Regions from separate parts of the Turicibacter bilis genome, predicted to be linked through region 2. Evidence: a T-box and tRNA genes for the amino acid it is inferred to sense, from the RefSeq annotation. Region 2 holds a T-box; the other holds one or more tRNA genes.

Region 1 (7,884 bases), 330 kb from region 2:
GAAGCCCCAGTAAACGGCGGCCGTAACTATAACGGTCCTAAGGTAGCGAAATTCCTTGTCGGGTAAGTTCCGACCCGCACGAAAGGCGTAACGATCTGGGCGCTGTCTCAACAAGAGACTCGGTGAAATCATAGTACCTGTGAAGATGCAGGTTACCCGCGACAGGACGGAAAGACCCCGTGGAGCTTTACTGTAGCTTGATATTGAGCACTGGTGGCACATGTACAGGATAGGTAGGAGACGAAGAAACCAGGACGCCAGTCTTGGTGGAGTCGCTGTTGGGATACTACCCTTGTGTCACTGGGGTTCTAACCCGTGGCCCTTATCGGGTCAGGGAACAGTGTCAGGTGGGCAGTTTGACTGGGGCGGTCGCCTCCCAAAGAGTAACGGAGGCGCCCAAAGGTTCCCTCAGAATGGTTGGAAATCATTCGAAGAGTGTAAAGGCAGAAGGGAGCTTGACTGCGAGACCTACAAGTCGAGCAGGGACGAAAGTCGGGCTTAGTGATCCGGCGGTACCGAATGGAAGGGCCGTCGCTCAACGGATAAAAGCTACCCCGGGGATAACAGGCTGATCTCCCCCAAGAGTTCACATCGACGGGGAGGTTTGGCACCTCGATGTCGGCTCATCGCATCCTGGGGCTGTAGTCGGTCCCAAGGGTTGGGCTGTTCGCCCATTAAAGCGGTACGCGAGCTGGGTTCAGAACGTCGTGAGACAGTTCGGTCCCTATCCGTCGTGGGCGTAGGAAATTTGAGAGGAGCTGTCCTTAGTACGAGAGGACCGGGATGGACACACCGCTGGTGTACCAGTTGTTCTGCCAGGAGCATAGCTGGGTAGCTACGTGTGGACGGGATAAACGCTGAAAGCATCTAAGCGTGAAGCCCCCCTCAAGATGAGATTTCCCATTCGAAAGAAGTAAGATCCCTTGAAGACGACGAGGTTGATAGGTCAGGAGTGGAAGTGTGGTGACACATGGAGCGGACTGATACTAATCGATCGAGGACTTAACCAAAGAAACTGAAGAAGATATCTAGTTTTGGAAGATTAACAACATCTTTCAATGGTCTAGTGATGATGGCAAGGAGGGCACACCTGTTCCCATACCGAACACAGAAGTTAAGCTCCTTAGCGCCGAGGGTAGTACGCAAGTGCGAGAGTAGGACGTCGCTGGGCCAAAATAAACCTGCCTCAATAGCTCAGTTGGTTAGAGCACTTGACTGTTAATCAAGGGGTCCTAGGTTCGAGTCCTAGTTGGGGCGCCATTAATTACTTAATGGCCCGTTGGTGAAGCGGTTTAACACACATGCCTTTCACGCATGCATACACGGGTTCGAATCCCGTACGGGTCACCATTAAGTGGAGGATTAGCTCAGCTGGGAGAGCATCTGCCTTACAAGCAGAGGGTCGGCGGTTCGAGCCCGTCATCCTCCACCATAATTAAATAACTGCCGGAATAGCTCAATTGGTAGAGCAACTGACTTGTAATCAGTAGGTTGCGGGTTCAAGTCCTGCTTCCGGCACCAGCTGGTGGGGTAGCGAAGTGGCTAAACGCGGCGGACTGTAAATCCGCTCTCTCCGAGTTCGGCGGTTCGAATCCGTCCCCCACCACCACTTTAATCATGGGCTATAGCCAAGCGGTAAGGCAACGGACTTTGACTCCGTCATGCGCTGGTTCGAATCCAGCTAGCCCAGCCAATGATGTCCTGCTAGCTCAGTTGGTAGAGCATCTGACTTTTAATCAGAGGGTCAGAGGTTCGAGTCCTCTGCAGGACACCATTTTTAAGAAATAGGCGCGTGCCTTGAAATAAATGAAATGCCTGGGTGGCGGAACTGGTAGACGCACAGGACTTAAAATCCTGCGGGTGGTGACACCCGTGCCGGTTCGATTCCGGCCCTAGGCACCAACTAAATAGCGCCCATAGCTCAATTGGATAGAGCGTTTGACTACGGATCAAAAGGTTAGGGGTTCGACTCCTCTTGGGCGCGCCATAAAAGTTCGGGAAGTGGCTCAGCTTGGTAGAGCACCTGGTTTGGGACCAGGGGGTCGCAGGTTCGAATCCTGTCTTCCCGACCATTAAATGAATACCCATGGGGACTTAGCTCAGCTGGGAGAGCGCCTGCCTTGCACGCAGGAGGTCAGGGGTTCGATCCCCCTAGTCTCCACCAATTGAATATTAGCAAATAACAATAAATGGCGGAGTAGCTCAACTGGCTAGAGCGTACGGTTCATACCCGTGAGGTTGGGGGTTCGAGTCCCTCCTCCGCTACCATGAAAGACCCGGACCCTTAGCTCAGTTGGTTAGAGCTATCGGCTCATAACCGATCGGTCGTAGGTTCGAGTCCTACAGGGTCCACCAGTTAGTTTGCATCATGATACGGAGGAATACCCAAGTCCGGCTGAAGGGATCGGTCTTGAAAACCGACAGGGCGTGAAAGCGTCGCGGGGGTTCGAATCCCTCTTCCTCCGCCATATTAAATTTAAATATAACATCGCGGGGTGGAGCAGTTGGTAGCTCGTCGGGCTCATAACCCGAAGGTCGCAGGTTCAAGTCCTGTCCCCGCAACCAAAAGGTCCAGTGGTGTAGCGGTTAACATGCCTGCCTGTCACGCAGGAGATCGCGGGTTCGATTCCCGTCTGGACCGCCATTTTAGAAAAGGCTTGGTAGCTCAGTCGGTAGAGCAAAGGACTGAAAATCCTTGTGTCGGCGGTTCGATTCCGTCCCAAGCCACCATTAAGTGGAGGATTAGCTCAGCTGGGAGAGCATCTGCCTTACAAGCAGAGGGTCGGCGGTTCGAGCCCGTCATCCTCCACCATAAAAAAGTCCTGCTAGCTCAGTTGGTAGAGCATCTGACTTTTAATCAGAGGGTCAGAGGTTCGAGTCCTCTGCAGGACACCATTTTAAATGCGGGTGTGGCGGAATTGGCAGACGCGCTAGATTTAGGCTCTAGTACCTTTGGTGTGCAGGTTCAACTCCTGTCACCCGCACCATTTACTTTAATAAACTTAGGTAAGATTTTTAAAAGTTTTATCTTTTTTTATTTTTAGAGAAAAAATACCATTGCATATTAAAAAAACCAGTTATTAAAGAACTGGTTTTTTTAATGGATATTTTCACAGAATGTTGCTAATCAAATTATAGAGGTTCTTTGGTACTATAAAACTTGTAGAGAAATACTTTGATTGAAAGTGTTTATTCTACAAGTTTTTTTGGCTCTTTGTCAACTGGTGTGGGTGAAGAAATTTTATACCTGTAATCGTGAGGGATTAAGCTGCTCATTGAGCAGTTTGATTCCTTTTATTTTTTTGTTCAAAGGTGTACTTATGGATAATCAAAATTCTAGCTTTGAAATGATAGAAACTACGGTATCCAAAGGCCATGCGTTTAATCACTTTAATCTTGTTATTAATCCCTTCAAGCACTCCATTGGTATAAGATGTTTCAATCGTATTTTTGATATAATCTTGGTAGTTAGTTAATGTTTTTAAAGCTGTTTTCATTTCAGGTGAAAGTAAGTCAGAGGGGTTTTGAATGGCATGATGAAAAGCATCAAAGTTGCGAAGTTTGATGGCCTGTTTGATGGTTTGATAGAAGTCATAAGTGGCTTTTAATTCCGGATCTAAAGCGAGTAAAAAGTCGATGATTTCTTGTTGAGAAATCTGCTTTTTGAAACAGTTAGAATAGAAGTAGTGGGTAGAATGGATATCCTCTTGGGCTTTTAATAAGAGGCGCCAGTAATGTTTGAATTTGTTGTAGAACTCTTTGTTTTGGTTCATGAAACGAATACGAGTTTTATTAAGGGCGCGAGATAAAAGTTGAACAACATGAAACTTATCTAAAACAATCTTAGCGTTGGGAAACACCTCTTTAATGAGTGTCATATACGGAGCATACATATCAATAACAACGTGAGTTACACCTTCACGGGCCTCCTTAGAAAATCGCATGAAATAAGGTTTTAAAGTGCTTAGACGACGGTCTTCAACGATATCAATTAACTTCCCATTAGAAGCATCACAAAAAATGAATGACATAGCCCCTTCCGCTGATTTGACCGACTTAAACTCATCAAAACAAAGCACCTTTGGAAGAGAGTTAAAATGAAGGGGTTGTTCCTCGTACGATGTATGAATGATCCGATTGATGTATATTGCAAGTGAAAAGTTAACTTAATTGAAATTTAATTTTTAACTTTCATGATTTTCTAAGAATTTTTTTGATTGTTGTAGACGATAGCTTGTTCCATTCATGTTAATCACATAAGATTGATGGGTAATGCGATCAACCATGGCCGCTGTGATAATCGGATCATGGAAGATTTCATTCCATCTTGAAAAGGGCAAGTTAGTCGTAAACATTGTTGATGCTTTTTCACATCGAGTAGAGATAAAGTTAAAGAGCAGCTCTGCGCCTTCTTTATCAAACGAGATATAACCAAGCTCATCTAAAATAACGAGATGATATTTATCAAACTTCTTTTTTAAACGTTGTAGGACACGTTCATTTTTTGCTTCTTTTAACTCAATAATTAAAGTCGGAACATGCGCAAAATACACATGATATCCAGCTTGACAGGCTTTAATTCCAAGTCCAATGACCGTATGACTTTTACCAGTTCCAGGGTTACCTGCTAGTATGACATTTTGTTTCTTTTCAATAAATTCTAAGCTTTTTAATGTTTGATAATGTTTTTGAGCCTCTAATGGTAAAGCAGCGACCTCTAATTCCTCTAAATGTTTTAGATATGGAAATTTAGCAGCTCTTATACGCGTATTAACCCCATTCTGTTGTCTAAGTTCAACCTCATATTGAAAAAGATTCAGTAAGAACTCTTCATAGGATTGATTTTCTAACCGAGCTTGTTCTAAATGAAAAGACAAATTTTGATGAATATAAGGTAAGCGTAAATGTTTGGTGTAAGTTTTAATTAATTGATCCATGAGTTTTCTCCTTGACTATACATTGAACTAATTTCAGATAATTGATGATAACAAGCTTGTTCAATAGGGGCTTCAATTAAATCTTTGGTATTGAACTGACTAGGGTTTAAATTCAATAAGTAATTGATGATGTGATGATTTTGAATCGGTAACCCTTGTCGTTTTAAAGATTCAATCGCAAACTGAACCGTTTCAAGAGAGTTCTGCTCAATTATTGTTAATAGATAGATAAAGTCTCGTGGATTTGTGTTATAATAAGTTTGGAATATGTTTTGAAGCCAGGGAGTAGCTTGTTTGAGAGCCAAGCTATGCGCAATTGCCCCGGGCTTCTTTTTTAATGTCGCTAAATAGTGATGAATATCTATATGATATTGGTGACGTCCGATTAATCGGTTAGCCTTAAATAAAAATCGATCATCGAAATAAACTTTAATCTGGTTAATGTTTTTACGGACAGTCACCTCTTTTCCTACTAAGTAATCCGGAACAGAATAAAAATTGGAATCGACATGAATAAAACTATATTTATTCACTTTATAGGTAGAGGTTAAATAAGTATCCAAGGGTAACCTATATGGAAGTAAATTCTTCTGTTCTTGTGCAAATACAGTTTCTGCAGATTGGTTCGTTCGTTGTTTTATTTTTTGATTTTCACGGTGAGTTGCTTCTAAAAGTGCAGTAACAGCATCTGCAATTGTTTTGAAATGGTGAGACTTACTATAAGCTTTTCGTCGAATTAATTCAACAGAACGCTCCACATGACCTTTTTCATGACCACTGTAAGGATTGGTGTATCGGGGAATATAACCGTAATAATTCATTAATTTTTTAACCACCTCAGTGGGTTGTTTTTCTCTACCAGCTAGATGTTTCACTTGAACACGTGCATTGTCATAGACGATTTCAGTCGGAACCCCTTTGATTTCTTCAAAGAAGCGAGTGTGAATATCAAGAAAAGCTTCCGTATTTTCATGTGAATAAAGGTAAGCAAATCTCTTATCACTATATTTTAAGTCAAACACTCCAATTTTAAATCGTCGCTCAGCACCCAATTCCTCAATATAAAGAGTAACATCTCCCCAATCAAATTCAGCCACTTGTCCAGGCTCATAAACTTGCCTAATAAATGCCTCTTTTGAACGTTGGGCTTGTTTAGAAACATAAGCACAAACTGAACGATAGCTAATATCAATATTTTTCGAAATCAGCCATTCATAAATATCTGTATTTTTCATGATGAGTTTCCGTTTCCCCTGTTGAATCTTTTGTTTATTTTCTTCTAAGCAAGAATCAATCATTGACTCAACATCAGGTGTTAATTTAATACGTTGACGTTTACTACTATCGTACTTAGGCTTAGCAGATGAACGGATAATAATCTGTTCTTTTTCTTCAGCGGTCGTAGCTAATTCTAATTCTTGTTGATCCTTCTCATATTGCTTAATATATTTACTAACCGTTTGTCGAGTCATTCCTATCTCTTTAGCAATGTCGGTATAAGATAGACCTTTTAGATATAAACGAATCATTTTTTCTTTCTTCTCCAAAGTTAGCACTCCTATCTCCTCCATATCTCTAGTTGATATGGATAATTTTACAAAAGAGATGTTAACTTTTCAAATGCATCCCTGTTAATTATTAGAATACTATAAACAATTGACCGTTGAATGGGATACGTTGAGTTCACGGGCAATATCTGACTCGGATTTTTTATGGCTAGCCTCTAGGAAAATGGCTTGTTTAAGGGGATTAGAAAGGTAACAATTAGATTCTACGAGAGAGGTTTTAAGCGTAAAGGTACGATCACAATGACGGCATTTATAGCGTTGCTTTTTTAAATCGAGATAGGTATCAAAGCCAGAGAGTTTCATCATCTTAATACGAGAGGTTTTGAAGCCGTGTTTAATAATGTTTGAATCAAAAATATGGCCACACTGATAACAATGGGTAGGCTGAAAAGACAAGATTCCTGAGATAAGTTTTGAACGAACCACGTTAATCATCACTTCTTTCATCCAATCTTCTGGAAAAGTGATTGTTTTATCTTTTAAATCAAGTAAAGTTGAGATACAATGAGTATGAGACATTATTCCAATCCTTTCGTGTTTTTTTGGTCAATTACATGGTATAGAATTTGGGACATAATGTCTCTTTTTTTTGTACTTATTTTTTACTTCAAATAAAAGAGGTGTGGGAGTCACCCACACCAAATATTATAGAACCATTATAGATAATAGTGATATAGTTTTAGTTTAGACAAGTCTTATGCAAAAGGTCTTTATTATAAATATACGAGATTCTATTGTATAATTTTTAAAAAATAAGACTCTCTTTTATTAATCATCTTCTTGATTTTAGTCTATCCATTATTGAGGATTTAATCGACCCTTGCTATTCGATTAAATCCTCTTTTTTATTGTTGAAAAGTGTGGTTGCTAATTTAAGTAATGTAAATTGTTTATATGAAAAATTTTATGAAAGTTTTGAATGAAAGATATAGATTAAACCATTTTTTGTAAATTATGTGATAGAATGATTTTATATGGCAATTTAATTTCCGACTTTGGATTATAAGTATTAATATGAATCATTTAGCTTGCGAAGTAAAGGTTTTCTACTACTAGGGAATGAAATTGAGATGTAATGCCTTTAAGGTATGGATAGAGTAGAGAGTCGAAGTCAGTGATTAATAAATCAAATTAATTATATATAGGGGGATTTAAAGATTAATAAAGAAGTGTAATGGAAATGATAATGCTGTACTTTTTTAAAGAAATAGGATCGGCATAAATAAGAGAATAAATAGTATATGGTCACATAAATGTGTTGGGAGGAAAATTTCATTTGAAGTATTTCATACAATTGTATTGATTATTTATATTTTAAAAAAGAGAATTTTTTTGAGTTATTTCTGTTGACTTTATCAGGAAACAAATATATAATAACA
Region 2 (7,884 bases):
ACGATTGTAGTATTATTAAAAGAAGATATTAACTTAGAAAACTCTTATACAATTTCAAAAGAAGGATTTAAAGATGCAATCGAGGTATCTTATACAGGACTTTTTGATTCAGAAGAATTTCATGATGCATTTTATTATGATGGTGATGATTTAGGATTTACTTATTCTAAAGATAATACATCATTTAGAGTATGGGCACCCACTGCTAGTAAAGTCATTTTAAATTTATATGAAGCGGGTAGTGGGGATAACTTAATTGAAAAAATCGATATGACTCGCGATGTTAAAGGAACATGGGTAGCAGAAGTTTCTGGTGATTTAAATCTTACATATTATACATATGAAGTAACAGTTGGAAATCAAACAAACGAAGCTGTTGATCCTTATGCACGTGCAGTTGGAGTCAATGGAAATCGTGCGATGGTTGTAGATTTAGATTTAACAGACCCTGAAAATTGGGCTGAAGATGTAGCTCCTGAATTTAGCGGAAATCCAACAGATGCTATTATCTATGAGTTACATATGCGTGACTGGTCAACTCATGAATCGTCAGGATTAGAAAATGTCGGGAAGTTTTTACGATTTACTGAAGAAGGTGGAACAGATCACTTAACAGATTTAGGAATTACACACCTTCACTTACTTCCAGCATTTGATCATCGTTCAATTGATGAAACGAATTTAGATGAAGCACAATTTAACTGGGGTTATGATCCTCAAAATTATAATGTTCCTGAAGGTTCTTATTCAACAGATCCTGAAAATGGTGAAGTTCGTATTAATGAGTTTAAACAAATGGTTCAATCATTACATCAAAATGGAGTTCGTGTTGTAATGGATGTTGTTTATAATCATACAGGTGCAACCGCCGATTCAGATTTTAATAAAATTGTTCCAGGATATTATTATCGTCAAACAACAGATGGTGGATTCTCAAATGGTTCTGGTTGTGGTAATGAAACAGCTTCTGATCGTTCAATGATGCGTAAGTTCATGATTGATTCAGTTACATACTGGGCAACAGAATATAATATTGATGGATTCCGTTTCGATTTAATGGCTTTACATGATATTGACACAATAAATGAAATTCGTAATGCTTTAACTGAAATTGATCCAACAATCATTACTTATGGTGAAGGTTGGGATGCAGGTGGTTCAGCATTAAAACCAACTGAAGCTGCATTAAAAATCTATGCTTCTCAAATGCCAGGAGTTGCGATGTTTAGTGATGATATTCGTGATGGTATAAAAGGTAGCGTGTTTAATGCTGAAGAGCCTGGTTTTGTAAATGGGCAATTTACTTTTGATGAGCGTGTTAAATTTGGTATTGTTGGTGCAACAGAACATTCTCAAATCGATTATAATCGCGTAGCTTTAGCAGGTGGAGCAAGTGGTCCTTGGGCAACTGAGGCAGCTCAATCAATTAACTATGTCTCAGCACACGATAACAACACGCTTTATGATAAATTAATCGCAACTCTTCCAGATGCGGATGAAGAAACAATTAAATTAATGCAAAAGCAAGCAAATGCTATCATATTAACTGCACAAGGTGTTCCTTTCTTACATGCAGGTGTTGAAATGATGCGTACAAAAGATGGAGATCATAATAGTTACAATGCTTCGGATGAAGTTAATCAAATTAATTGGAATTGGAAAAACGAAAATCAAGATGTTTATAATTACTATAAAGGATTAATTTCACTTCGTAGGGCACATCCGGCCTTCCGTATGTCTGCACAAGAAGATATTCAAAATAATTTAACATTCATGGAAGATATTCCTCTTGGAGTTGTTGCTTTCAATTTAGAAAATAATGCAAACGGGGATTCAGCATCAGATATTACAGTTATCCACAATGCTACAGATAGCGAACAAGTCATTTCTTTACCGAAATCTGCAGACTGGCAATTAGTTGTAAATGGTGAGACAGCTGGAACTGAAGTAATTGAAGTTATTAAAGGTGATTCAATAACAGTAACGCCACATTCTTCTTATGTATTAATGATTGATGATTCAATGAATACAACAGAAAACTTTAACCAATTATTATTAATTGCTGGAGCAGCATTACTTGTTATTGCTGGAACAGCTGGTTATATTATTTACGATAAAAAAAAGAAAGCTTCTAAATAATTTCTAAAAGAGACTAGTCGATGAGATTAGTCTCTTTTAATTTTCCTTAAATTTTAATAGATACCTAGACTTTTTTATAACTATTGCTAATAAATGTGTTTCATGTTTTAAGAAGAAACCTGTTATAATGTCGATAGACTGAATTTGACGAGGTGATAATATGTCAGAATTTTTACCAGTAACACACGAGGAAATGAAGGCTCGTGGTTGGGAACAGGCTGACTTCGTTTATATTACGGGTGATGCTTATGTGGATCATCCTTCATTTGGTGCTGCGATTATTACAAGAACACTTGAAGCATATGGTTATAAGGTTTGTATTATTTCACAACCAAATTGGAAAGAGGTTGAAGAGTTTAGACGTTTTGGAAAGCCTCGTTTAGGTTTTTTAATTTCTTCTGGAAATATTGATTCGATGGTCAATCATTATTCGGTATCTAAACGCCGTCGTAAAAAAGATTCTTATACTCCTAATGGGGAAATGGGAAAACGTCCTGACCGTGCAACTATTGTTTATTCTCATATGGCACGTCAAGCTTATCCAGATGTTCCGATTATTGTAGGTGGAATTGAGGCATCTTTACGTCGTCTGGCTCACTATGATTATTGGGATGATAAAGTTCGTCATTCTTTATTATTAGATGCTAAAGCTGATTTATTACTTTATGGGATGGGCGAAAAAATTATTATTGAGGTTGCTGATGCTTTAAATGCTGGAATTGCAGTTGAAGACTTAGTTTATATTCGTGGATCTGTTTGGAAAACTAAAGATTTAAGTCGTGCTTATGATTACATCATGCTTCCAAGCTACGAAGAAATTGTAGCGGATAAAATGACTTATGCAAAAAGTTTTAATATCCAATATGAGAATACGGATTCAATTGTCGCAAAAACATTAGTTGAGCCTTGCCAAGGTTGGTATGTAGTTCAAAATCCACCAGGTGAACGTTTAACTCAAGAAGAAATGGATTATACGTACGCTCTTCCTTATACAAGAGAATATCACCCAATGTATAAAGAATTAGGACATATTCCAGCAATTGATGAAGTGAAATTTAGTTTAATTTCTAATCGCGGATGTTATGGTGGGTGTAATTTCTGTGCTCTAACCTTCCATCAAGGACGTACCATTCAAACACGTTCTAAAGAATCAATTATTGAGGAAGCTAAGAAGATCACGGAAGATGTTAATTTTAAAGGATATATTCATGATGTTGGAGGACCAACAGCTAATTTCTATGCCCCAAGTTGTGATAAACAAATAACAAAAGGTGTTTGTAAGAAAAAGCAATGTTTACATCCTAATCCATGTAAACAATTAAAAGTAGATCATAGTGAGTATCTTGATCTTCTTCGACAATTAAGAACTTTACCAAATGTGAAGAAAGTATTTGTTCGTTCAGGAATTCGTTATGATTATGTGATGTATGATAAAAATGATGAATTTTTCCATGAATTAGTTGAACATCATGTCAGCGGACAATTAAAAGTGGCCCCTGAGCATGTTTCAGATAAGGTGTTACATTATATGGGGAAACCAACACGTTCTTTATATGATCGATTTGTAAGAAAATATTATGCAATTAATAAAAAGTTAAATAAGGATCAGTACTTAGTGCCATATTTAATGAGTTCACATCCAGGTTGTGATTTACATGGTGCCATTGAATTAGCTGAGTATTTACGTGATATTAATCATCAGCCAGAACAGGTACAAGATTTCTATCCAACACCAGGTACGTTATCCACAACGATGTTCTATACAGGCGTCGATCCTCGTACAATGACACCAGTTTATGTTCCAAAAAATCCTAATGAGAAGGCAATGCAACGTGCCTTAATTCAATATAAAAATCCAAAGAATTATGATTTAGTTTATGAAGCCTTACAAAAAGCCGGACGTTTAGATTTAGTTGGCTATGAACCTGAATGTTTAATTAGACCAGTAAAACCAAAATTACCAGTAAAATCAAGTAAACTAACGACTAAATCAAATCAAAAACAACAAAAAAATTATCAAAAGCCAAGTCATAAAAAGGCTTATGAAGGTGGAAAGAAAAAAAGAAAATCTCGCTAAATTATAAATAACATAAAAGCTTATTAATTTATTAGTTAAAAAACACGTCAATTAAGCCGACGTGTTTTTTTGTCTCTTTTATACTTTAGTAATTGATATACTTTTGGACAAGGATTCTTTATAATGCCCACTATATATGCTATTACACATTTTACAAAATTAAAACTCTCGTTTGCACGAGAGTTTTTAGTATTTTAGAATTCTGCATTTTTAGGTGTACGTGGGAATGGGACTACATCACGGATATTTTCTACTCCTGTGATGTACATGATCATACGTTCAAACCCTAAACCGAATCCAGCATGTTTGACTCCACCATAACGGCGTAAATCTAAATACCAATCTAATTCTTCTTTTGGTACTCCGATTTCGTCCATACGTTGTTCTAGGATTTCTAAACGTTCTTCACGTTGTGAACCACCGATTAATTCACCAACACCTGGTACTAAAAGGTCCATCGCAGCAACAGTTTTTTGATCATCATTTAAACGCATGTAGAAGGCTTTGATATCTTTTGGATAGTCTGTTACGAAAACTGGTGCTTTAAATACTTCATCAGTTAAGTAACGTTCATGTTCTGTTGATAAGTCAATTCCCCAAGATACTGGGTTTTCGAATTTTTTATCAGCTTGTAATAAGATTTCGATTGCTTCTGTATATGGAAGGCGTTTGAAATCAGATGCTGCTACTGCTTTAACACGCTCTAAAACTCCTTTGCTTACGAATTGATCAAAGAATGCCATTTCTTCTGGAGCATGCTCTAATACGTAGTTGATAATATATTTAACCATACCTTCTGCTAAATCCATATCATCTTGTAAGTCAGCAAATGCAATTTCTGGTTCAATCATCCAGAATTCAGCGGCATGGCGTTGAGTATTAGAGTTTTCTGCACGGAATGTTGGTCCGAATGTGTATACATCACGTAAAGCCAATGCGAATGTTTCAGCTTCTAATTGTCCTGATACTGTTAAATTTGTTGATTTAGCGAAGAAGTCTTGTTTGAAATCAACTGCTCCTTCTTCAGTACGTGGAACGTTGTTAAAATCTAATGTTGTCACTTGGAACATTTCTCCCGCACCTTCAGCATCAGATCCCGTGATAATTGGTGTATGAACATAAACGAAATTTTGCTCTTGGAAGTAGCTGTGGATAGCATGAGCAACTAAAGAGCGAACACGGAATACTGCAGCGAATAAGTTTGTGCGTGGGCGTAAGTGTGCAACTTCACGCAAGAATTCACGTGTGTGGCGTTTTGGTTGGATTGGGTAATCTTCAGGACAATCGCCTTCTAAAATTACCTCCTGTGCTTTGATTTCAAATGGTTGTTTAGCATCTGGTGTTGGCACTACTAATCCACGAACTGTGACTGCTGAACCAACACGGAACTTTTGAACTTCTTTAAAGTTTTCTAAGTTTTCCTCATAAACAACTTGGATTGTCTCGAAGAATGAACCATCATTCACCATTAAGAATCCAAATGATTTTTGAGCACGGTTATTACGAACCCATCCGTTTAATTCAACGATTTGGTTAGCATAACGATCTAAGTTTCTAAATAATTGACGTACAACGATTTTTTCCATTAAGAGGTCCTCCTTTTATAATAAATCAATATTTTGTTGCTTGGATATTTCAAAGATATGCACAAATCAAATTAAACTTTAAACTTCTCTAATAAGTATTTTGTCAAGGAAAAACATACATAATCTAGATTGTCTAATGTTTAAATTCCTATAGATGAAATTTCAAATGCTTTTTTTGAATTTGTGGATAAGTTATTGAGAATCACCTCGGGCAACAAAAAAACAGTCTTCGCCCAAAAGGGACGAATGACTGTTGATCCGCGGTACCACCCTAGTTTAAGAACTAATCTGTTCTTACCCTTTACCTTTAACGCAGGATCTACGACTTAGTCTACTCACAATTTTGCTTTCGGTAAGTAACTCCAAGGTGTTCTTCACTTTCAACGCCATATCAGGCTTCCACCGTCCCTGATTCGCTATAACTTAATTAAAAGCTACTCTCCTTTTCAACGTAAGTATTTACTTAATTAAGATATTATACTGTAAGTCATTATTAGTCAATAATTATCCCCAGAATTATCAAAAAATATATTCTGTCATTTTAGTTTAATTTTTTGAAGTAAAAAATATTCTCGTAAATAGAAAAATTATTCTTTTCATAAAAGAGTTGTGCTTTTTTATTTTGTCATATTGTTTCCAAACAAATTGTATCATTTTGTTCTAAATATTTAAAAAATTTTGTGCTAATTCACTTACTACGATATGACTCTTTAACAAATAATTCGTCAACATATACTATGTCTCCTCCATATTCATTACTCCAATAATTTATAAGTAAGGCATACCTAATTATTTCGGGATATTGTTAAAAAAATAGAATTTTGTCGAGTTGTAGACGAATAGGACAATGTTTAATATTTTTTGAATTTTGTCTAATGATATAGATTATTGTTGAATCTTATCTTTGTATAATTTTATCATCATATGAAGTAATTCGTTATAATTTGAGTGTATATAAGGGATTATTTTAAAGTTCATTAATAGGGGAACTTTACTTGTGTTATAATAACTCATTATATTTTGAATAAAAGGAGTTTTTATAATGGGAATTATATTAGCCTCTCAGTCTCCAAGACGAAAAGAATTATTAGAGTTAGCGGGAATTAAACATCGTGTGATTGTGAGCCAAGTGGATGAGATGTTAGATGAGGATTTAGATGTAGCGGGACAAGTTCAAGATCTTGCGATTCAAAAAGCTTGTGCAGTTGCTGAGTTATTTCCTCAAGAGACAATTATCGGTGCTGATACGATTGTTGTATTTGGTGGAAAGATTTTAGGGAAACCTAAAAATGAAGAAGATGCATTTAATATGCTAAAATCATTATCAGGACGTAAACATCAAGTAATGACTGGAGTCAGTATTATTAATAAAGATAAAGAGTTATTAACAAGTTTCGTTAATATTACCGAAGTAGAATTTTATAATGTAACTGATGAATGGATTTTAAATTATATTCAAAGCGGAGAACCTATGGATAAAGCAGGTTCATATGGAATTCAAGGAAAAGGGTTTGAATTAGTTAAATCTATTTCTGGAGATTATTATAGTGTGATGGGATTACCTATTGCTTCATTAAAACGTACATTAACACATTTAGGTTTAATTTAGGAGTCGGATCGATTTGATCCGTTTTTTTTATAGTTAATATATTATTTATTTAATAATAACTTTAATAATAATGTTTGGGGATAGTGGGGATAAGTGTCTGAAAATGTCGGTTTTCCTATGTTTTTGACTGTGTAAATCTTGTGAATAAGTTGTAGATAAGTGTCGATTATTGTCCATATAGGTGTGAATTTGTTGTAGATAGTTGTTTTCATTTGTCGGTTTTTAGTAATCTAAATTTCAGTGATTTTCCCTGTTATATTTTTAAAATTCGTAGATTTATGATGAAAAATAAGAGATTTTTAATAAAAATGGAATGAGGAAATTTCGACATTTTTTTAAAATATAATGATTTTATACATTTTAAGATTATTCAGCAAATTTAGAGTTAAAAAGATAGAAAGTAACTAATTTTTTATATAAGATGTGAATTAATACATATTTTAAAGGAATTTGTTTTAATATCTGGGGGTTAA

The links. A T-box is a leader RNA that pairs with one kind of tRNA and senses whether it is charged. The one in region 2 lies ahead of asnS (asparagine--tRNA ligase), so its partner is inferred to be a tRNA-Asn.
Region 1: it has a tRNA-Asn gene. The T-box ahead of asnS (asparagine--tRNA ligase) is inferred to sense a tRNA for this amino acid. The anticodon was not compared.

Annotation. Positions count from the first base shown of each region.
Region 1 is NZ_CP071249.1:1,564,487-1,572,370, reverse strand. It holds rRNA gene J0J69_RS07630 (23S ribosomal RNA) at 1-1,010, shown strand, start outside; rRNA gene rrf (5S ribosomal RNA) at 1,063-1,171, shown strand; tRNA gene J0J69_RS07620 (tRNA-Asn) at 1,184-1,260, shown strand; tRNA gene J0J69_RS07615 (tRNA-Glu) at 1,274-1,350, shown strand; tRNA gene J0J69_RS07610 (tRNA-Val) at 1,357-1,432, shown strand; tRNA gene J0J69_RS07605 (tRNA-Thr) at 1,446-1,521, shown strand; tRNA gene J0J69_RS07600 (tRNA-Tyr) at 1,525-1,609, shown strand; tRNA gene J0J69_RS07595 (tRNA-Gln) at 1,619-1,693, shown strand; tRNA gene J0J69_RS07590 (tRNA-Lys) at 1,699-1,774, shown strand; tRNA gene J0J69_RS07585 (tRNA-Leu) at 1,814-1,902, shown strand; tRNA gene J0J69_RS07580 (tRNA-Arg) at 1,911-1,987, shown strand; tRNA gene J0J69_RS07575 (tRNA-Pro) at 1,996-2,072, shown strand; tRNA gene J0J69_RS07570 (tRNA-Ala) at 2,089-2,164, shown strand; tRNA gene J0J69_RS07565 (tRNA-Met) at 2,192-2,268, shown strand; tRNA gene J0J69_RS07560 (tRNA-Ile) at 2,279-2,355, shown strand; tRNA gene J0J69_RS07555 (tRNA-Ser) at 2,376-2,468, shown strand; tRNA gene J0J69_RS07550 (tRNA-Met) at 2,490-2,565, shown strand; tRNA gene J0J69_RS07545 (tRNA-Asp) at 2,569-2,644, shown strand; tRNA gene J0J69_RS07540 (tRNA-Phe) at 2,655-2,730, shown strand; tRNA gene J0J69_RS07535 (tRNA-Val) at 2,737-2,812, shown strand; tRNA gene J0J69_RS07530 (tRNA-Lys) at 2,820-2,895, shown strand; tRNA gene J0J69_RS07525 (tRNA-Leu) at 2,904-2,987, shown strand; gene J0J69_RS07520 (ISL3 family transposase) at 3,273-4,130, opposite strand; gene istB (IS21-like element helper ATPase IstB) at 4,185-4,937, opposite strand; gene istA (IS21 family transposase) at 4,925-6,508, opposite strand; gene J0J69_RS07505 (transposase family protein) at 6,584-7,024, opposite strand.
Region 2 is NZ_CP071249.1:1,895,799-1,903,682, reverse strand. It holds gene pulA (type I pullulanase) at 1-2,139, shown strand, start outside; gene J0J69_RS09170 (YgiQ family radical SAM protein) at 2,300-4,216, shown strand; gene asnS (asparagine--tRNA ligase) at 4,411-5,802, opposite strand; T-box leader at 6,038-6,261, opposite strand; gene J0J69_RS09160 (Maf family protein) at 6,845-7,411, shown strand.